2 regions of the Mesorhizobium sp. B1-1-1 genome follow, and region 2 is predicted to be linked to the other one. Evidence: riboswitches for the same ligand, from Rfam matches in the RefSeq annotation. Region 2 holds a riboswitch; the other holds the start of a gene.

The links. Region 2 has a riboswitch for S-adenosylmethionine ahead of FJ986_RS08805 (O-succinylhomoserine sulfhydrylase). Riboswitches for the same ligand answer to the same signal wherever they lie in the genome.
Positions count from the first base shown of each region.
Region 1: linked by a shared signal. The riboswitch ahead of FJ986_RS26360 (homoserine O-acetyltransferase) and the one ahead of FJ986_RS08805 (O-succinylhomoserine sulfhydrylase) in region 2 are both predicted to bind S-adenosylmethionine.

Region 1 is NZ_VFWW01000014.1:91,308-101,943, forward strand. Features, by position in the region: gene FJ986_RS26350 (prephenate/arogenate dehydrogenase family protein) at 1-459, opposite strand, end outside; gene hisC (histidinol-phosphate transaminase) at 466-1,575, opposite strand; SAM riboswitch at 1,712-1,789, shown strand; gene FJ986_RS26360 (homoserine O-acetyltransferase) at 1,910-3,079, shown strand; gene metW (methionine biosynthesis protein MetW) at 3,138-3,752, shown strand; gene FJ986_RS26370 (DUF1194 domain-containing protein) at 3,864-4,667, opposite strand; gene FJ986_RS26375 (ABC transporter ATP-binding protein/permease) at 4,773-6,596, opposite strand; gene FJ986_RS26380 (methyltransferase domain-containing protein) at 6,736-7,524, opposite strand; gene gloB (hydroxyacylglutathione hydrolase) at 7,678-8,445, shown strand; gene FJ986_RS26390 (cupin domain-containing protein) at 8,469-8,909, shown strand; gene FJ986_RS26395 (lysoplasmalogenase family protein) at 8,925-9,599, opposite strand; gene FJ986_RS26400 (EamA family transporter) at 9,596-10,525, opposite strand; gene FJ986_RS26405 (DUF3108 domain-containing protein) at 10,553-10,636, opposite strand, start outside.
Region 2 is NZ_VFWW01000004.1:91,143-101,778, forward strand. Features, by position in the region: tRNA gene FJ986_RS08760 (tRNA-Gly) at 1-26, shown strand, start outside; gene FJ986_RS30430 (hypothetical protein) at 230-595, shown strand; gene FJ986_RS08770 (LysR family transcriptional regulator) at 573-1,562, opposite strand; gene chvE (multiple monosaccharide ABC transporter substrate-binding protein) at 1,851-2,921, shown strand; gene mmsA (multiple monosaccharide ABC transporter ATP-binding protein) at 3,020-4,552, shown strand; gene mmsB (multiple monosaccharide ABC transporter permease) at 4,549-5,841, shown strand; gene araD1 (AraD1 family protein) at 6,043-7,035, shown strand; gene FJ986_RS08795 (ABC transporter substrate-binding protein) at 7,250-8,023, opposite strand; gene FJ986_RS08800 (2'-deoxycytidine 5'-triphosphate deaminase) at 8,122-9,216, opposite strand; SAM riboswitch at 9,294-9,371, shown strand; gene FJ986_RS08805 (O-succinylhomoserine sulfhydrylase) at 9,429-10,616, shown strand.

The DNA.
Region 1 (10,636 bases), on a different contig from region 2:
CGGCAGCGGGGTGAAAATGCACCAGCGGTTGTCGAACAGATCGGCGAAACCGGCATCGGGCCCAGATTTCTCCGTGCCGGCCAGCGGATGGCCGGGAATGAAATGCACCCCACCGGGTATATGCGGCTGCATCTGTGCGATCACGGAAGCCTTGGTCGAGCCGACATCGGTGACGATGGCGCCCCTCTTCAGCGCCGGCGCGATCTCTTGCGCCACCGCGCCGGACGAGCCGACCGGCACCGAGACGATAACCAGGTCGGCATCGCGGACCGCTTCCTTGGCATCTATGGCGTAGGAGGAGCCCAGCCCAAGCTCTTGCGCCCGCGCCAGCGTTGCGGCGCTGCGCGTCGAGATGGCGACATGGCCGGCCAGGCCCTCGCGGCGGATGACGCGGGCCAGCGACGAGCCGATCAGGCCGATGCCGACCAGCGCGATCTTTTCGAACATCGGTGATGCCATGGCGTTCTAGCTTTTCAGGAATGTCGTGAGTGCCGCGACAACGCCGCGATTGGCCTCTTCGGTGCCGACCGTCATACGCAGTGCGTTGGGAAAGCCATAGCCCGAAACACGCCGCAGTATGTAGCCGCGCTGGGTGAGATAATCGTCCGCCGCCGCGGCCGAATGCTTGCCGTCGTCGGGAAAATGAATGAGGAGGAAATTGCCGACGCTCGGCGTCACCCGCAACCCGAGCCCGGTCATCTGTTCGCTCAGCCAGGCCAGCCAGGTCTCGTTATGCGCGACGCTGCGCTCGATATGGGTGCGGTCGCGGACGGCGGCGATGCCGGCCTCGATCGCCGTCGCATTGACGTTGAAGGGACCGCGTATGCGGTTGATCGCGTCGACGATGTGCATCGGCCCATACATCCATCCGATCCGCGCCCCGCCAAGTCCGATCTTGGAGAAGGTGCGGGTCATGACCACGTTCTGAGAGCTGCCCGCGAGCTCGATGCCGGCCTCATAGTCGTTGCGCCTGACATATTCGGCATAGGCGGCATCGAGCACCAGAAGCACGTTCTTCGGCAGGCCGGCATGCAGGCGGCGCACCTCCTGGAACGGCACGTAAGTGCCGGTTGGATTGTTGGGATTGGCGAGGAACACGATCTTCGTACGTGGCGTGACGGCCGCCAGGATCGCATCGATGTCGGCGCGCTCCTCGGTCTCCTTGACCGCGACAGGCGTCGCCCCCGCCGACTGGATGTAGATTTTGTAGACCATGAAGGCGTGTTCGGTGAATATGGCCTCGTCGCCGGGGGCGAGATAAGTCTGCGCCATGAGGCCGAGGATCTCGTCGGAGCCGTTGGAACAGATGATGTTCTGTGCGTTCAGACCATGCACCTCGGCGATTGCTTCGCGCAGGCGCCGGGCGGTGCCGTCGGGATAGACGTCGAGCTTGGCGGCGACCTCGCGCGCGGCCTCGATTGCCTTCGGCGAGGGGCCGAGCGGGTTCTCGTTCGACGACAGCTTGTGGACCTTGTCCACCCCGGCGGGGGCCGAGCTCTTGCCCGGCACATAGGCCTGGATGTCCATGATGCCCGCGCGCGGGGTTGGACGTGTCTTGTCCGAGGTCTGGCTCATATCGCAAAATCCGTCGAGAACGCCTCCATCCTGGAAGCCGCTGCGGAAATACAAGCCATGGCCGGCAATGTCGAGAGGTGGCAGTGGTGCCAGCAGGCGGCATTGACGGCGAGGCAGGTGAGTTCTAGAAGGGCAGCGACAGTTCCGTGGTGATTTGGCCGGTCGGCTTGCAGCCACGTTAAACAATTCGCTAAAGGGCCGTTTGCGCGACGTAACCGGCTTTGCGAAGGCATTGCCGGTTTTTTATTGTCCGCGGCCGGCCGGACGAACGCATCGGCGGCGCGGACATCGGTAGCAATTTCCGCAAAGGCGAGGGTGCAGCAAGAGAGACGAGATGGCCGCTCAGCGCGCTGGCAGAACCAACAACGAGGCAGACCAACCGTCGAGCCCGGTCGTGCGCTTCGGCGCCGACAAGCCGCTCAAGCTCGACGCCGGCACGCTGCTGTCGCCGTTCCAGATCGCCTACCAGACCTACGGCACGCTGAATGACGCCCGTTCCAACGCCATTCTCGTCTGCCACGCATTGACCGGCGACCAGCATGTGGCCAGCACCAATCCAGTGACCGGCAAGCCGGGTTGGTGGGAAGTGCTGATCGGCCCCGGCAAGATCATCGACACCAACCGCTTCTTCGTCATCTGCTCAAACGTCATCGGCGGCTGCCTCGGTTCCACCGGCCCGGCATCCACCAATCCCGCTACTGGCAAGCCCTATGGGCTCGACCTTCCGGTCATCACCATCCGCGACATGGTGCGTGCCCAGCAGATGCTGATCGACCATTTCGGCATCGAAAAACTGTTTTGCGTGCTCGGCGGGTCGATGGGCGGCATGCAGGTGCTGCAATGGGCGTCGAGCTATCCGGAGCGTGTTTTCTCGGCGCTGCCGATCGCCACCGGCGCGCGTCATTCCTCGCAGAACATCGCTTTCCACGAGGTTGGCCGGCAGGCCGTGATGGCCGACCCCGAATGGCATGGCGGCAAGTATTTCGACCACGGCAAACGCCCGGAAAAGGGGCTCGCCGTGGCGCGCATGGCGGCCCACATCACCTACCTGTCGGAAGCCGCCCTGCACCGGAAGTTCGGCCGCAACCTGCAGGACCGCGAAGCGCTGACCTTCGGCTTCGACGCCGATTTCCAGATCGAGAGCTATCTGCGTCACCAGGGCATGACTTTCGTCGACCGCTTCGACGCCAATTCCTATCTCTATATGACGCGGTCCATGGACTATTTCGACCTCGCCGCCGACCACGGCGGCAGGCTGGCCGATGCTTTTGCCGGCACCAAGACCCGCTTCTGCCTGGTGTCGTTCACCTCGGATTGGCTGTTCCCGACCGAGGAGAGCCGCTCGATCGTCCATGCGCTGAATGCCGCCGGCGCGTCGGTGTCCTTCGTCGAGATCGAGACCGATCGCGGGCACGACGCCTTCCTGCTCGACGAGCCGGAACTGTTCGCCGCCATCAATGGCTTCATCGGCTCGGCCGCGCGAGCGAGAGGGCTCGGTGCATGACCCCGCAAAATTGCAGACCTGTCCATCAAGGGTCACGCACCACGACAAGGGGCAAGCCATGAGCGTCAACCGCGCCCAGCGCGTCGATCTCGAGGTGATCGCCGGTCTGATCCCGCCGCAATCGCGGGTGCTGGACGTCGGCTCCGGCGACGGCTCGCTGCTCGAGCTTTTGCAGGAAACCAAGCAGATCGACGGCCGCGGACTGGAGCTGTCGCAGCGCGGTGTCAACGAATGCGTGGCGCGCGGCCTTTCCGTCGTTCAGGGCGACGCCGACAAGGATCTCGAATTCTATCCCGACAAGGGTTTTGATTTCGTCGTCCTGTCGCAGACCTTGCAGGCGACCCGCAACCCGAAGCTCGTTCTCGACGAACTGCTCAGGATCGGCGAACACGCCATCGTTTCCTTCCCCAATTTCGGCCACTGGCGGGTGCGCCTGTCGCTGTTCGTCAGGGGCCGCATGCCGGTGACCAAGGACCTGCCCTATTCCTGGTACGACACGCCGAACATCCACTTCTGCACCATCCGCGACTTCGTCAATCTGTGCGAGGAGCTTGGCGCGACCGTGGAAAGGGCGACCGCGCTCGACGCCAACGGCCAGAAGATCGGCCTGTCGATGCCATGGTGGTTCTGGAACTTCTTCGGCCAGCAAGCGGTGTTCTTGTTGAAGCGATAGGGGCCATCCCGGAGGTGGCTATGACACCCCCTTTTCGGGCGAAGTCGAGCTGCAGGCTGATCTCTGCGACGAAGGTCATCAGCAGGTTGGGACGCATAGCCCGGCGAAGGCTCAGCGATCGAGCTCCGGGAAATACGGATCCGACAAGAACCGTCTGTCGCGTTCGCCTTGCAGGCAGTCGATCGGAGCCTCGGCTTCGGCGGGAATGATCCTGGTCTCGTTCTGAACGCCGCTCACTTCGAGGATCAACTTGCGCCGGATCGCCGTCGAGAATTCGGCGGCTGTATAAATCGGCAGCACGAAGGAGCCCGGCCCGCCGGTGACGCACTGGGCGTAATACCGGTCGAGATGGCTGAAGGTGGGCGATGGATTGATCAGGATCGGCAGGCCGTTGATGACGATGCCTCTGGCGTTTGCCGCATCCCGCGTGGCGGTGACGGGCAGCCCGATATTGTTTGGTCCGTCACCGGAAATATCGATGACGCTGCGTTCGCTTTCGTAAGCGGTGCGGTCGAAGAGCCCCGCGCCGAAGGCGAGCGCGCCGGAGATCGACGTGCCGCGGAAGCTGCGGAACGGACGGGCCGCTATCTTGTCGGCAAAGGCGTTGGCGCTCTCGGCGCCGTCGATGACCTGCCAGCCGATGAGCGCGTCGTCGCGCACGGTGCCGGCCCATTCGAAATAGGTGAGCGCGATGCGACCGGCGTTCCCGGCGCGGACCGCCTTGACGAAGTCGGGATGACGCAGCGCCTCCACATAGCCGGCGCGCTGCAGGGCGAACTCCTTCTCGTCCATCGACAATGAGATATCGACCGCCAGCACCAATTCGACGTCAACGGCCAGGCTGTCCGGCGCAGGCGCAGTCACGGCGGCCTCGGTGCAGGCCAGGCAGGCAAGCAGGCTGAGAGCATCAAGCATGGCCGGCTCAAGCTATGTTTCCGGTGCGATCTTCCCTCGCGATCACGGCGAAATAAAGCTGCCGCGTGGCGTGGCGCGGGCTGGTCCGAATAGATGCCGGAAGCGCTATGCCTTGCGGCGAGGAGCGGCCGGCGGCGGCTCGATCGCGCCTGCCCTTATACGCGCGGGCTTCAGGGCCGGCACGCCGGACGCCTTCACGATGGTCAGTGCGCGCGGGAAGAATTGATTGTTGTGCTGGCCGCGGCCTATATTGAGGATCGTCGCCCCGGCCAGCCGCTTCTCCAGCATCGACAACACCCGCCGCAGTGTCGGTCCGTCGAAGGCATCGAGAGCCTCATCGATGATCACCCATTTCGGCTGCCGCAGCACGAGGCGGGCAAAGGCCAGCAGGCGCAGTTCGTCGTCGGCCAGTTCATGCTCCCAGCGCGCGCTGCGGCCGAGCGACGACGACAGGTGTTCCAGGCCGATCTCGGCCAGCACGGCTGAGATATCGGCATCGCTTGCCGGCGCAACCCCGTCCACGCGGTCGAGCACTTCGCGCAGCGTGGCGGTTGGGAAGTAAGGCGTGCGCGGCACGAAGATGGGCGTCTCTCCCGCCGGCATGCCGATGCGCCCGCTCCCCCACGGCCACAGGCCGGCAATGGCGCGAAAGAACAGCGTCTTGCCCGCGCCAGGCTCGCCGGTGAGCATGACGCGTTCGCCGGCGTGGATCTCGACATGCTGGTCGGCGAGCCTCGTGCAGCCCTCCGGCGAGGCCACTTCGAGTTTCTCGAAGGTCAGCTTGCCGTTTGCATTCTCGCCGAATTCGATGCGCCTTTCCTGGCCGTGCAGCACATCGGTCTCATCCAGCGCAATGCGGAAATCGGCGACGCGCATCAGCGTCGCGCGCCAATCGGCGATGCTGCCGATATTGTTGATGAACCAACGCAATGAAGAATGGACCTGATTGAAGGCGCCGACCGCCATCATCAGTCCGCCGAAGCTGATATCGCCCGCGAAATAGACCGGCGAAGCGACCAGGATGGGAGCCACCACGGTGATCCAGCCATAGGTGTCCGTCACCCAGGCGAGATTGATCTGGGCGTTATAGATGCGTCGCATGGCGCCGAGCACGGTGCCCAGGTCGGTTTCCAGCCGCCGCCTGGCATCGGGCTCGCTTCGGGCGAGCGCGATGGCATCGATGTTCTCGTTGACGCGCACCATCGAGGAACGCAGCTCCGCCTCGCGTGTGTAGCGGTCGCTGTTGAGGTGGATCAGTGGCCGTCCGACCAGCCAGCTCAGCCAGGAAGCCGTTCCGGCATAGAGGATGGCCGCCCACACCATGTAGCCCGGTATGGCGAGCGATGTCCCGCCGACATGGAAGACGAAGCCCGAGGACAGCTCCCACAACACGCCGACGAAGGAGGCGAGCAGGATTAGGGATTGCAGCAGGCCAACGCCAAGATCCGTCGACAGGTCGGAAAGATGGCTCGCGTCCTGCTGCATGCGCTGGTCGGGATTGACCCCGATGGCGCCTGCATGCGCCAGGCGAAAAGCGCGCGCCGGCCGCATCCATCCATCGATCAGATCGAGCGTCAGCGCCTCGCGCAGCTTCAGCCGGATCGTCTGATTGAGCCAGGTCTGGCCGACATTGAGCACAAGAAGCCCACCGGCAATCGCGGCAAAAACGGCGAGCTGGTGCAGGAAGGCCTGCATGTCGCGGCGTGCAAGCGCATCGTAGAAAGGCTGGTTCCAGCGGTTGAGCAGAACCTGGCCGATCGAGGTCGCGACAATGACGGCAACCATTCCGATGGAGGCCCAGCGTAGCCCTTTGCGGACCGGCGACCCGGCAAGCGCCAGCTTGATGGTTGCCACCTGATCACGCAGGCTCGAAGCTTCGACCGCAGCGATAGGCCGGGCAGAGGCATCATTGTCCGGATAATCGGCCATGAGCTGAAGTCCTTGCGTTCAAAAGCGGTGCTGAAAACCGGATGAAGTGTAGTGACGCCACTGGTCACTCAGCCAGGCTGCGAGCCCGTCAGCGACAGATAGGTCGCGAAATGCCGTCCGGCGCAAGTTTCTGGCATGATCACGAAGGTGTCATTCGCGGACCCGGCGATGTCGTGCCCCCGGTCTCTATTCGCCGGCCGAGCCGCGTTGCTGCATGCGGCGAAAGCACCGGCACGAAAACCCGTCGGGAAGCGCGCTGGGCGGCCGGCACGCCCTGATAGAGCCGCTTCTGCGCCTCGACCACGATGACGCCGGAAAAGATCGGCCACAGCCGCCGGCCGGCGCGCTCCACCATATTGTGGAAGCGCATCATGAAACGCCGCCGCGATGGCGGAAAGAACAGGGCGTCGGACCAGGCGGCGGGCGTGAAATTCGCCTCGCGCAGCAACTCGGTGAGCTGACCGCGCGAGAACGGCCTGCCATTGCCAAACGGCGTGTGCTCGAACCGCGCCCAGACGCCGCGCCGGTTGGGCACGACGATGACCACCCGGCCGGCCGGCGACAGCACGCGCCAGATCTCGTTCAGCGTTTCGCGCGGGTTTTCGACATGCTCGAGCGAATGCACCAGCAGCATGCGGTCGATGCAGGAATCGACCAGCGGAAGCTCCTCGTCGAAGACCAGCGCCGTCGCGGTCGGCCCCGCCGCTGGCCAGACCACGGCGCCCTGCGTCGCCGGCATGAAGGCGAAGACCCGCTCGGCGTCGCTGCCGAACCGTTCCAGCCAAGGCAAGGTGTAGCCCAGCCCGACAAGCCGCTCATTGGGCACCGTGGCCCATATCGATGACAAGGCCATGGTGATCGAATGCTCGGCAAAGCGACCGAGCGCTGTCGAATAGAAGGAGCGGAGATCGACGATGTCGGAATGCATGTCAGGGATGTAGCCGCGATATCGGCGGGTTTCAACAAAAGGCCGCGACGTCCCAAGATCCCGGATGTCGAATGACATCCTGACATTAGTCATCTCCGGGATGACATCCGCGCGTCGGCGTCCTATGTCTGCGGCGAAAGATGGAGAGATGCGATGGCGGTCGAAATCGAACAGTTCATGTGCCGCAGCGACAATTTCGGCGTGCTGGTGCATGACCCCAAAAGCGGTCAGACCGCGCTTATCGATGCGCCGGAAGAAGCGGCGATCCTGGCTGCGGTCAAGCGCACCGGCTGGACGCCGACGATGATCCTGACCACGCATCACCATGCCGACCATGTCGAGGCCAATCTGGCGCTGAAGCAGCGCTTCAAGCTGCGCATCGTGGGTCCCGAAGCCGAAAAGGCCAAGATTCCCGGCATTGACGACACTGTCGAGGACGGTTCGATCCTGCATCTCGGCGAGGAGCGCATTGAAGTGATCGCCACCCCCGGCCACACCGCCGGCCACGTCTCCTATCACCTGCCGGCATCGAAAGTGGCGTTCACCGCCGACACGCTGTTCGCGCTCGGCTGCGGGCGGCTGTTCGAATGCAAGCCGCCGGTGATGTATGGATCCCTGAAGAAGCTCGCGGCACTGCCTGCCGCGACCGTGATCTATTGCGGGCACGAATACACGCTCGCCAACGCCCGTTTCGCGCTGAGCGTCGACCGGACCAATTCGGCATTGAAGGAACGCGCGGCAAAAATTGAAGCGCTGCGCGCCGATAACAAGCCGACGCTGCCGACCACGATCGGCGAGGAATTGTCGACCAACCCTTTCCTGCGCTGGCATGATCCGGCAATCCGCAGGCATCTCGGCATGGAGAAGGCGTCGGACGTCGAGGTTTTTGCCGAGATTCGCAAGCGCAAGGATAATTTTTAGGCCAAGCGACACTGGTCGAAACCATGACGAGTTCCGCAGAAATCATCGCCATCCTTGGCATGAAGCCGCATCCGGAAGGCGGCTGGTACACGGAAACCTTTCGCGACGGTGGCGGCGGAGCTCGAGGCCACTCGACGGCGATCTATTTTCTGCTGGAGCAGGGCCAGGTTTCCGCCTGGCATCGCGTCAGGGATGCAGCCGAGGCCTGGCACTTCTACGCCGGCGCGCCGCTGGCGCTGTCGATATGGGAAGAAGGCGGCCCAAAGGCTAACCGGGTGATCGAGCAGGTGCTCGGCATCGAGCTTGCGGCCGGCGAGCGGCCGCAAATCGTCGTGCCGGCGGGCTGGTGGCAATCGGCGCGCAGCCTGGGCGAGTGGACCCTGGTCGGCTGCACCGTGGCGCCGGGCTTCGACTTTGCGGCGTTTGAACTGGCGGAGCCTGGTTGGCGGCCTAAACAGCTCTGACGCAGCCGGAAACCCTTAGCGCAGCAGGAAACCAAGCGTGATCACGAGCTGCGCGGCGTAGTAAAGCACCCAGACCGCCAAACGCATCCAGGCGCGATGTGGCGAAATGGCGGCCGCCAGGAAGCGTTCCGTGGCCAGCAGCGCGTCGGACGCGATGAACAGCACGGCACCGCCGATAACAGCGGCACTGCTCGTCGTCAGCGCCGAAATGCCCATGGCGAGGATGGCCGCGACATAGCCCGCGATCGGCGCTCGCAGGGCCGGGCCGACGCGGCGCCACAGCGCCGCCAGCATGAGAATAACGAATACCGCCATCGCAAGTGCGATTGCCGCGCGCCAAGGTTCGGCCCCCAGCACTCCCATCCCCCCGCCGCTGCGCAGGAACAGCACGACGTAGACGATATGCGCGGCGAGAAAGCTGCCCAGCCCGCCCAGAAACATCTTTTCGCCATCCCGCGACAGGAAGGCGTCGCCGATGGCGCTCAGCGCAAGAGCGGCGACCAGTAGCAGCGGCCCGCCCTGCATCGCCGCCAGCACGGCAAGCATGGCCACGGCGAGCGTTTTTGCCGCCGAACGGGCGAGCGTCGGCGCCATGCCTGATGTGAAGGCGTAGACAACCGCCGCCACCAGCGAAAAGATCAGCGTCGCATTGGCGTTGGCGTCGATGCCGCCTGGAAACGGCATCGTCACGCCCGGGCTCCGCCTTCGGATGCACCGGCTCCGTTTTCGGATGCCCCGGCTCCGCTTTCGGTGGGTTTGCGCAGGAGCAGCGACTTTGCCGCAAGTGCGGCCCCCCCGGTGATGAGCACGCAGGCCGCGACAATGCGCAGCGACGGCTCGGCGACGCCGGCCGCGATCAACACCAGCGTCGACAGGAGCGGCGCGGCATAGCTTGCCGCGCCCAGCACCTGGATATTGCCGCGCTTGACGCCGACATCCCAGGCATAGAAGGCTGCCCCCACTGGCATCAGGCCGAGCCCGAGCACGGCAAGCCATTGCCCGGCACTCGCGGGCAGCACCGTCTCTTCCAGCGCCAGATGGCAGGCAAGCGACAACAGCGCGGTCGCCGCGCAGAACCAAGTGACGATGCTGGTCGGCACTGACGGGAAACGCCGCGACAGGAGCGAATAGGACGACCACAGCACGGCGCAGACGGCAGCCATGGCGTAGCCGAAGGCATAGCGCGCGTCGAAGGCGAGGCCGCCGCCCTTGGTGACGATGAGCACGGTGCCGGCAAGGCCAAGCAGCGCGCCCACGATATGGTTCCAGGCCAGCCGCTCGCCCGGCATCAGCGCCGAGCCGAGCACGATCAGCAGCGGCCACAGATAGGCGATCAGACTGGCCTCCACCGCCGGCGCGTTGCGCAGCGCGGTGAAGTAGAAAAAGTGGTAGCCGAAAAGGCCGGCAATGCCGATCACCCAGACCTGGCGAGGTATCCTCTGGCTTTTATCCGCGGCCGGCATGAAAAGGCGCGCGAAAAGCCCGACCCCGGTGCCGATCGAGAAGGTGATCGCCGACAAGAGGAACGGCGGCACCTTGCCGGATGCGTCCGTAAGCAACGCCAGCAGTGCCCACATGGCGACGGCCGAAAAGCCGATCAGTGTCGCGCGCCCCATTCTGTCTCCAGCGGCGCGCGTGGCGCCTTATTGTATTGCTTCGAAACGCCTGGCGCTGATGGTCAAGGTGCCGATCTGCGTCCCGACCGTCGCGCGGATCGGCGCATATAC
Region 2 (10,636 bases):
GGGTTCGATTCCCGCTACCCGCTCCAGTCTGCGCCAAGGGTTTGAGCCCTTACCAAGCCGCTCCAACTACCGGTTTCTCGCGCAATTCCGGGAAAACCGCTCCAGCCGTTTTCCCGGTATCGCTTTAGAGCCAAACACTGACCCAGACGCGCCTGCGCCAGCAGCGGACATGGCGGCGACCGCGGCGCCAATAGCTGCGGCAGACCCTGCGCCAGGCGCGGCGGCGCCCATGACGACGGTGCCGGCGATGCCACCGGCGATGCGAGATCTGCTCCACCTCGGCTTGATCGTCTCCTTCGAAGACGGCCGCATCAGCCCTGTCGAGGTCGTCCTTGTCGAGTTCGTCAAGGATTCCGTTGCCGTTCGGGACCCCGGCAACTGCTCTGCCAGGCCTGGCCAGGCCTGCAAAAGCAACTGCCCCCGCGACGCCAAGCATTCCAGTAAGAAACAACCGACGTTCCATCAAAATCTCCCGAGTTGTTTATCATCGGCGCATCGTTCCCCGGCTCAAAACGAGCTCCGGCGCGAACGCCGATTGGCCTTTGAACGCACTTACCTGGTTTTTGTTCCGGTCACCCCACTTCGCGCAGGATGAAATCATGCAGCATCTTCGCCGCCGGCGACAGCGCACGGTTCTTCACTGTGATCAGGCTGTAAGGCCGAACCTCGATGTCGAATTCGGTCTGCACGACGTCGATGGCGCCGGCCAGCCCTTCGGGATTCTGGATGAATTTCGCCACCTGGACCGAGACCGGCGCGATGGCGTCGGAGTGCGCGACCATGACCAGGGTGAGGAGCAGCGAACTGGTGTTGAGGATGCGGTCCGGCAGCGCGATGTTGCGGTTCAGGAAATTGCTCTCCATGGCCTGGCGCAGCGGCGAGCCGCCGGACTGGAAAACCCAGTCATAGGCCGCGGTCTCCTCCAACCGAACCGCCTTGCCCTCGGTCAGCGGATGGCCCCGGCGCACGATCAGGCAGGCTTTCTCGACGCCGATCACACGGGACTCGAACAGCCGCGGGTTGAGATCGTCGGGGATGCGCGCGATGATGAAGTCATGGCGCGACGCGATCAACTCGCGCGCCAGCACGTTGGAGGTCTCGACCTGCATGGTGATCTCGATGCGCGGGTAGATGCGGCGGATTTCCCGGATCGCCGGCACCGCGAGCTCGATCGCGGGCGCCGTCACCGCCCCAAGGAACACCGAGCCGCCCTTGCCCGCCTTGAGTTCGGAGATCTCGCGATCGACCTCGCGCATCTCCAAAAGGATGGAGCGCGCGCGCCTGGCCAGCGCCTTGCCATAGGGCGTCAAGGTGACGCCGCGCGGCAGCCTTTCGCAGAGCGTGACGTCCAGCACGGCTTCCATCTCGGCGATCATGCGGGAGGCCGCCGGCTGTGAGATATTCATGACCTGGGCGGCGGAACTGACCCGGCCGTGATCGTCCAGTGCAACGATCATGCGCATATGGCGCAGGCTGAGGCCGCTGCGCAGCAGGGTCTCGCCGTCACCGGGGAGCACCTCGTAACCTTCTGAAATCCCGCCAGGATTGCGCAACGTTGCCATGGATTTCCCTTCGCTCCCAATGCCCTGAGTTCAGCGTCAACGTATACCAGTTTCGGTATAGCAATCATCAAAGATCGCATTTGACAGTTATGGCAAAGGGACACACCCTTCGCGCGTCCTGGGGCGTGCCAGTCGATGACGAGGAAAATCGTGTCGATTGAAATCAGTCCCAGGGCCGATTGGGAGGATACCGGAGATCGATAGACGACAGCGGCGCTTGCGCTCCTGCTCGCCTGCGCGGCCCGCGAAGCCCCGAGGTGTCGCGTCCATCAACCAGGGAGAGTAATTGTGAAGATCATCAAGACGCTGGCCGCCGTCGCGGCCCTTGGCATCGCTGCCATGACCTATTCGGCGCACGCCGCCGACAAGGGTCTCGTCGGCGTGCTGATGCCCACCAAGACCTCGCAGCGCTGGATCAACGACGGCGATGCCGTCAAGTCCCAGCTCGAGGCTTTGGGCTATACGGTCGACCTGCAATATGCGCAGGACGACATCCCCAACCAGCTCAGCCAGCTGGAAAACGAAATCACCAAGGGTCCGAAGGCGCTGATCATCGCCTCGATCGACGGCACCACCCTGTCGGATGCGCTGCAGAAAGCCGCTGACGCCGGCGTCGTCGTCGTCGCCTATGACCGCCTGATCAAGAAGACGCCCAATGTCGACTACTACACCACGTTCGACAATTTCGGCGTCGGCGTGATCCAGGCGAATTCGCTGGTCAAGGGCCTCAAGGAGCGCTTCCCGAATACCAAGCCGTGGAACGTCGAACTGTTCGGCGGCTCACCCGACGACAACAACGCCTTCTTCTTCTACAACGGCGCGATTTCCGTCCTGCAGCCGCTGATCGACGACGGTTCGATCAAGATCAAGTCCGGCCAGACCGGCATGGACAAGGTCGGCACGCTGCGCTGGCTCGCCGCCACCGCCCAGGCGCGCATGGACAATCTGCTGTCGGCCAACTATTCGGACGGCAGCCGCGTCGATGGCGTTCTGTCGCCCTATGATGGCCTGTCGCGCGGCATCACCGCCTCGCTGCGCGCCGTCGGTTACGGCACGGAGGCCCAGCCGTGGCCGATCGTGACCGGCCAGGACGCCGAGACCGCCTCGGTCAAGCTGATCATCTCGGGCGAGCAGTACTCGACCGTGTTCAAGGACACCCGCGAACTGGCCAAGGCCACCGTCGAGCTCGTCGACAAGGTGCTCTCGGGCGGCAAGCCGGAAGGCCTCGACACCAAGACCTACAACAACGACGTCAAGGTCGTTCCCTCGATCCTGCTGACGCCGCATGAGGTCGACAAATCGAACTACCAGGCCCTGGTCGTCGACTCCGGCTACATCAAGGCCGACGAACTGAAGTAAATTCGGTTGCATAGCCAGGGGTCCTGCGCAACGCAGGGCCCCTTTTCGTTCACCAGCGACCCCGGTATTGTTGCGGGTCTCGCAGGAGCACTTTACCCATGGCCTCGACGATTTTGGAGATGCAGGACATCACCAAGACGTTTCCCGGCGTCAAGGCGCTGTCGAACGTCAACCTTCGGGTCGAGGAAGGCGAGATCCACGCCGTGGTCGGCGAGAACGGCGCCGGCAAATCGACGCTCATGAAGGTGCTGTCGGGCGTCTATCCCTCCGGCACCTATGACGGCCAGATCATCTTTCAGGGCCAGGAATGCCAGTTCAAAGGCATTCATGACAGCGAACGCAAGGGCATCGTCATCATCCACCAGGAGCTTGCGCTGGTGCCGATGCTGTCGATCGCCGAAAACATCTTCCTCGGCAACGAACACGCCCGATACGGCGTCATCGACTGGAATGCCAACGAGGCGCGCACCAGCGCCCTGCTGAAGAAGGTGGGCCTCAAGGAGGACCCCAAGACGCTGATCACCAATATCGGTGTCGGCAAGCAGCAGCTGGTCGAGATCGCCAAGGCGCTGAGCAAGGAGGTCAAGCTCCTGATCCTCGACGAGCCGACGGCGTCGCTCAGCGAAAAGGACAGCCAGGCGCTGCTCGACCTTCTGCTCGAATTCAAGCGACAAGGCATGACCTCGATCCTGATCTCGCACAAGCTCAACGAGGTGAACCGGGTCGCCGACAAGGTGACCGTCATCCGCGACGGGCGAACCATCGAGACGCTGTCCAGGAAGGACATCTCGGAAGACCGCATCATCACCTCGATGGTCGGCCGTTCGCTCGACGACCGCTATCCGCCGCGCGAGCCCGATATCGGCGAGGTCGTGTTCGAGGTGAAGAACTGGTCGGTCTATCACCCGCTCCACGCCGAGCGGCAGGTGATCAAGGGCATCGACATCAATGTGCGCAAGGGCGAGGTGGTCGGCATTGCCGGGCTGATGGGCGCCGGGCGAACCGAATTCGCCATGAGCCTGTTCGGCCGCTCCTATGGGCGCCGCATCACCGGCGAGGTGCTGCTCAAGGGCAAGCCGATCGACGTCTCCTCTGTGAGCAGGGCGGTCGAACACGGCATTGCCTATGTGACCGAGGATCGCAAGACCTACGGCCTCAATCTCATCGACCATATCAAGCACAACATTACGCTGGCCAATCTCGGCGGCGTGTCGCGCCACAGCGTGATCGACGATTTGCGCGAGCTTGCCGTCGCCAACGACTATCGCAAGCAGACCAACATCCGCGCCTCCAGCGTCTATCAGATGACCGGCAATCTTTCCGGCGGCAACCAGCAGAAGGTGGTGCTGTCGAAATGGCTGTTCGCCGACCCGGAAGTGCTGATCCTGGACGAGCCGACGCGCGGCATCGATGTCGGCGCCAAATATGAAATCTATACGATCATCGCGCGCCTTGCGGCCGAAGGTAAGGCGATCGTGGTCATCTCGTCGGAAATGCCAGAACTGCTCGGCATCACCGACCGCATCTATGTCATGAACGAAGGCCGCATCGTCGGCGAAATGCCCGCGGCGGACGCAAGCCAAGAAAGAATAATGCGCGCCATCGTTCGGGGAGAAGGAAAAGCAGCATGAGCACGGAAAGCGCCCCCGCCCCGCAAAGCAACGTCGCCGAAGATGTAGGGCAGCGTCCACGCATCGCCGTATCGGCGCTGGCGACGAACCTGCGCGAATACGGCCTGATCCTGGCGCTGATCGCCATCATGGTGTTCTTCCAGTTCACCACCTCGGGAACGCTGTTCAAGCCGGTGAACCTGAGCAATCTGGTGCAGCAGAACTCCTTCATCATCGTGATGGCGCTCGGCATGCTGCTGGTCATCGTATCGGGCCATATCGACCTCAGCGTGGGGTCCGTGGCCGGCTTCATCGGTGCGCTGGCGGCGATGATGATGGTGATCTGGCCTCTCGGCATATTCAGCAACCCGCTGGTGGTTTCCATCGTCTGCCTGATCGTTGGCGGCCTGATCGGCGCGGCGCAAGGCTACTGGATCGCCTACCATCGAATACCGAGCTTCATCGTGACGCTGGCCGGCATGCTGATCTTCCGCGGCATATGCCAGGCGCTGCTCGGCGGCGGATCTTCGGTCGGACCGCTGCCGCCCGAGTTCAAGGCGCTCAGCTCCGGCTTCATTCCAGATGTCATCGGACCGCTGACGCTGATCCCGCCAACGGTGAATGCAGCCGGCAAGACGATTATGGGCAGCGGTCTGACGCTGCACATGACGACGATCGTGCTGGGCCTGATCGCCGTGCTGGCCTATGCCTATTTCGGGCTACGGACGCGACGCAAACGCGAACGCCACGGCTATGAGGCCGAGCCCTTTACCCTGTTCGTCATCAAGACGCTGGTCGGCAGCGCGCTGGCGCTGTTCCTGGTCTACCAGTTCGCCAGCTATCGGGGCCTGCCGGTGGTGCTGCTCGTCATGGGCCTGCTGATCTCGCTGTTCGTCTTCGTCACCAAGCGCATGACGATCGGCCGCCGCATCTATGCGATGGGCGGCAATGCCAAGGCCGCGCAGCTGTCGGGCATCAAGACCGAGCGCCTGACGCTTTACGTGTTCGTCAATATGGGCGTGCTGTCGGCGCTTGGCGGCCTGATCATCGCGGCACGCCTTGGCCAGGCCGTGCCGGCGGCAGGCCTCGGCAGCGAGCTCGACGTCATCGCCGCGGTGTTCATCGGCGGCGCCTCGGCGATGGGCGGCGTCGGTCAGGTCATCGGCGCGGTGGTCGGCGGCTTTATCATGGGCGTGATGAACAACGGCATGTCGATCATGGGCGTCAATGTCGACTGGCAGCAAGTGGTCAAGGGCCTGGTGCTGCTCGGCGCCGTGATCTTCGACGTCTACAACAAGAACAAGGCCTGAACAGGTTTCAGGCGAGGCAAGCAGGAGGCATACGGTCGCGGCGCTGCCGGCAATTCGCCGGCTTGAAGAAGTCCTTCAGGGACCGGGCTCGCGAGCGCAATCCGGACGAAGAGTTCAACCCGTGGCACGGCCAGTCCGAGCCGCGCAGGTCAGGGTTTGCCAGAAGGCAGCCATGCCAAGACATATGAGAGAGGACTGATCATGCTGATCTCGCAGATTCTCGACGACGCCGAGACCATCCGTGTCGTTGCCCGCACAGGCGGCAAGACCCGGATCATCAACGGCGCGCGCAGCGTCTATTCGCTGGCGATGGAAGCCGCTCGTACCGGCGTGGGCCTTGCCGCGTTGATCGAACGCAAGGGGCTCGGCGAGACCGTCGATCTCGACGCCGCCTACAAGAAGGGGCGGCTGCTGTCGCCGATCAATCATCCCGATCCGGCGCATCTGCATCTGACCGGCACGGGGCTAACGCATCTCGGCTCGGCGGCGACGCGCGATTCCATGCACAAGAAGCTCAGCACCGACGGCGAGGAGCAGCTCACCGATTCCATGAAGATGTTCCGCATGGGGCTGGAAGGCGGCAAACCCGCGAAAGGCCAGATCGGGGTGCAGCCGGAATGGTTCTACAAGGGCAATGGCACGATGGCCGTGGCGCCGGGTGCCGCGCTCCTGTCGCCGGCCTTCGCCAAGGATGCCGGCGAGGAGCCCGAGGTTGCCGGCATCTATGTCATCGGCGACGACGGCGCGCCGTTCCGGGTCGGCTTCACGCTGTCCAACGAATTTTCCGACCATGTGACCGAACGCGTGAACTACCTCTTTCTCGCCCATTCCAAGCTGCGCAACGCTTCCTTCGGACCGGAGATCCTGGTCGGCGACCTGCCCGCCGACATCAGGGGCTCCTCACGCATCTGGCGCGACAGCAAGTTGATGTGGGAAAAGCCGTTCCTGTCGGGCGAAGCGAACATGTCGCACACCATCGCCAATCTCGAACACCACCATTTCAAATATTCGGCTTTCCGCCAGCCGGGCGACGTGCATGTGCACATGTTCGGCACCGCGACCCTGTCCTTCGCCGACGGCATCAAGACCGAGGCCGGCGACGTGTTCGAGATCGAGGCCGGCGATTTCGGCCTGCCGCTGCGCAACCCGCTCGAAATCGAAAAGCCGGTGAAGGTGGCGGTGAAGGCGCTGTGAGGGTGGCCATCATTCCTTCTCCCCTGTGGGATCCGAAGGACGGGGCGAGACCCGTGGCTCGCCCCAGGGCAGTGGATCAGCGCGCAGCGCCGAGACGGTTGAGGGGTGCTGGCCGGAGTGAGGCGTTGGCGTTCCCTGGAACACCCCTCATCCGACCTCGCTTCGCGAGGCCACCTTCTCCCACAAGGGGAGAAGGTAAGAAGCGTCTCAGATCTCAATAAATATCGAAATCGAAATACTTGTCCTGGATCTTCTTGTAGGTGCCGTCGGCGACGATGGCGTCAATGGCTGCGTTGAGCTTGTCGCGCAGCGCCGTATCCTCGAGACGCACGGCAATGCCGGCTTCGGTCTCGGTGCCCTTGACGTCACCGACCATCTTGCAGCAACCGTCGCTCGCCTTCTTCATCCAGTCCATCAGCACGAACTTGTCGGAAAGGACGGCGTCGAGGCGGCCGTTCTGGAGATCGGTGATTGCCTCTTCCTGGGTCGGATAGAGCTTCGCTTCGGCGCCGGCCTTGCCATAGACGTCCTGGGCGTAATTGGCCTGCGTGGTCGCCGCCTGGGCGCCGACCGTCTTGCCGGTGAGTGCCGCCGGTTCGGTCGAGGCGATGTCGCTGTCCTTCAGGGCGACGAGCGACAGCGGCGTCGTATAATATTTGTGGGTGAACGCAACCTGCTTCTTGCGCTCCTCGGTGATGCTCATCGAAGCGATGATGGCGTCGAACTTCTTGGCCTGCAGCGCCGGGATAATGCCGTCCCAGTCCTGGGTGACGATCTCGCATTCGACCTTCATCTGCGCGCACAAGGCGTTGGCGATGTCGATGTCGAAGCCCTCGACCTTGCCGTCGGGCGTGATGGTGTTGAACGGCGGATAGGCGCCCTCGGTGCCGATCTTGATTTTCTCCGCCGCATGCGCCGATAGGGCGCCGGCACCAAGCGTCAGCATGGCGGCGGCGGCCGCCGATACGATCCATTTCGAAATCTGCATTTTCATTCCCCTTGAGCGCCGCCACGTCGGCGGCCGGCGAGGCAGCCAAGCATGGCGAGCCGGCGCAGGCAAGTATCTTGCCTGACGGTGATGAGCGTTCAGGGCGCGGCGCGAAAGTGCTTGGACAGCTTCAGGCCCTGCGCCTGGTAGTTCGAGCCGAGCTCGGTGCCGTAAAGCGCCTGCGGCCGCTTCAGCATATGCTCGTAGACCAGCCGGCCGACGATCTGGCCATGATCGAGGATGAACGGCACCTCATGGCTGCGCACTTCGAGCACGGCGCGGCTGCCGGTGCCGCCGGCCGCCGAGTGGCCGAAGCCCGGATCGAAGAAGCCGGCATAGTGGACACGGAACTCGCCCACCAGCGGATCGAAGGGCGTCATTTCGGCCGCGTAGAGCGGCGGCACATGCACCGCTTCCTGGCTGACGAGGATGTAGAACTCGTCCGGATCGAGCACCAACTCGCCGGCGCCGCTCTTGTGGATCGGCTCCCAGAAGTCGACGATCTCCTGCGCCGCGCGTTTGTCGACATCGACGAGGCCGGTATGGTGTTTGCCGCGATAGCCGACCAGCCCGTCACTGTCGCCGTTGAGATCGATCGACAATGCGATGCCGCCGCCGGAGATGTTCGGCGGTTCGGTGGCGACCAGCATTTCGGCCCGGTGCAATTGATGCAACTCTGCTTCCGAGAGCAGCGCATTGCCGGTGCGGAAGCGTATCTGCGAAAGGCGCGAGCCGGCGCGCACGACGATCGGGAAGGTGCGTGGGCTGACTTCGAGATAGAGCGGACCATGATAGCCGACGGCGATCTTGTCGAACTCGTGGCCGCGATCGGTCATCACGCGGGTGAAGATATCGAGCCGCCCGGTCGAGCTCTTGGGATTGGCGGACGCCGAAATTTCCGCCGGCAACGCCAGGCTTTCGAGCAGGGGCACGATGTAGACGCAGCCAGTTTCCAAAACGGCGCCGTCGGCCAGGCTGATCTCGTGCAGCTTCAGCCGGTCGAGTTTTTCACTGACCTTGTGGTTGGGACCCGGCAGGAAGGACGCGCGCACCCGCCACGCCTTGTCGCCGAGCCTCAGATCAAGGCTGGCCGGCTGGATCTGGTCGGCGTCGAGCGCACGCGACGACTTCAGCGCGCCGGACTGGAACAGCGCCGCAATGTCCTGATCGGGAAGAATTCCTGTCTGCCGCAAAGTCTGGCTCCGCTCTGCTGGTACAAATCTCTTAATGAAGCCGGCAATTGACGCAAGCGTGGCGCGGGTCTAAAGGGTCGTTATCCCGTGGTGATTTGGCCGGTCGGCTTGCAGCCACGTTAAACAAGTCGCTAAAGGACCGTCGGGCCGCAAGGCCGCATGGACCGGTTGCGACTTTTTCGCGGCCGGTTTTTTTGTGTTTGGATAGGACGATGACGAGCAAGACGCGCAACTGGAAGCCTCAGACCGCACTCGTGCATGGCGGAACCCTGCGTTCCGGCTTCGGCGAGACTTCCGAGGCGATATACCTGACCCAAGGCTATGTCTATGAGACGGCCCAAGCCGCCGAAGCCCGCTTCAAGGGCGAGGAACCGGGCTTCATCTATTCGCGCTACGCCAATCCGACCGTCGACATGTTCGAGAAGCGCATGTGCGCGCTCGAAGGCGCCGAGGACGCGCGCGCCACCGCGTCCGGCATGGCGGCGGTGACGGCAGCCCTCCTGTGCAGCGTCAAGGCCGGCGATCATATCGTTGCGGCGCGCGCCCTGTTCGGCTCCTGCCGCTGGGTGGTCGAGACGCTGGCGCCGCGCTACGGCATCGAGGCGACGCTGGTCGACGGCACCGACATCGCCAATTGGGAAAAGGCGGTTCGGCCCAACACCAAGCTGTTTTTCCTGGAAAGCCCGACCAACCCGACGCTTGAGGTGGTGGACATCGCCGCCGTCGCTTCGCTTGCCAATTCGATCGGCGCGCGGCTGGTCGTGGACAATGTCTTCGCCACGCCGCTGCAGCAGAAGCCGTTGCAGCTCGGCGCGCATATCGTGGTCTATTCGGCGACCAAGCACATCGATGGCCAGGGCCGATGTCTCGGCGGCGTCATCCTGTCGGACAAGAAGTGGATCGACGAGAACCTGCACGATTATTTCCGCCATACGGGCCCCAGCCTGTCGCCGTTCAATGCCTGGACGCTGCTGAAGGGCCTGGAAACGCTGCCGCTGCGCGTGCACCAGCAGACGGAGAGCGCCGGCAAGATCGCCAATTTCCTGGCCGAGCAGCCGGAGATCGCCCGCGTCATCTATCCCGGCCGCGCCGACCATCCGCAGGCCGATATCGTGAAGAAGCAGATGTCGGGCGGCTCCACCCTGATCTGCTTTGACGTCAAGGGCGGCAAGCAGGGTGCCTTCGCCTTGCAGAACGCGCTCGACATCGTCCTGATCTCGAACAATCTCGGCGACGCCAAAAGCCTGATCACCCATCCGGCGACGACAACGCACAAGAACCTCAGCGACGAAGCGCGCGCCGAGCTCGGCATCGGACCCGGCACGCTCAGGCTGTCGGTCGGGCTGGAAGATACCGACGATTTGCTGGACGACATCGCGCAGGCGTTGAAGGCCCGATGAGGACTGGTGGCAGACCGAGG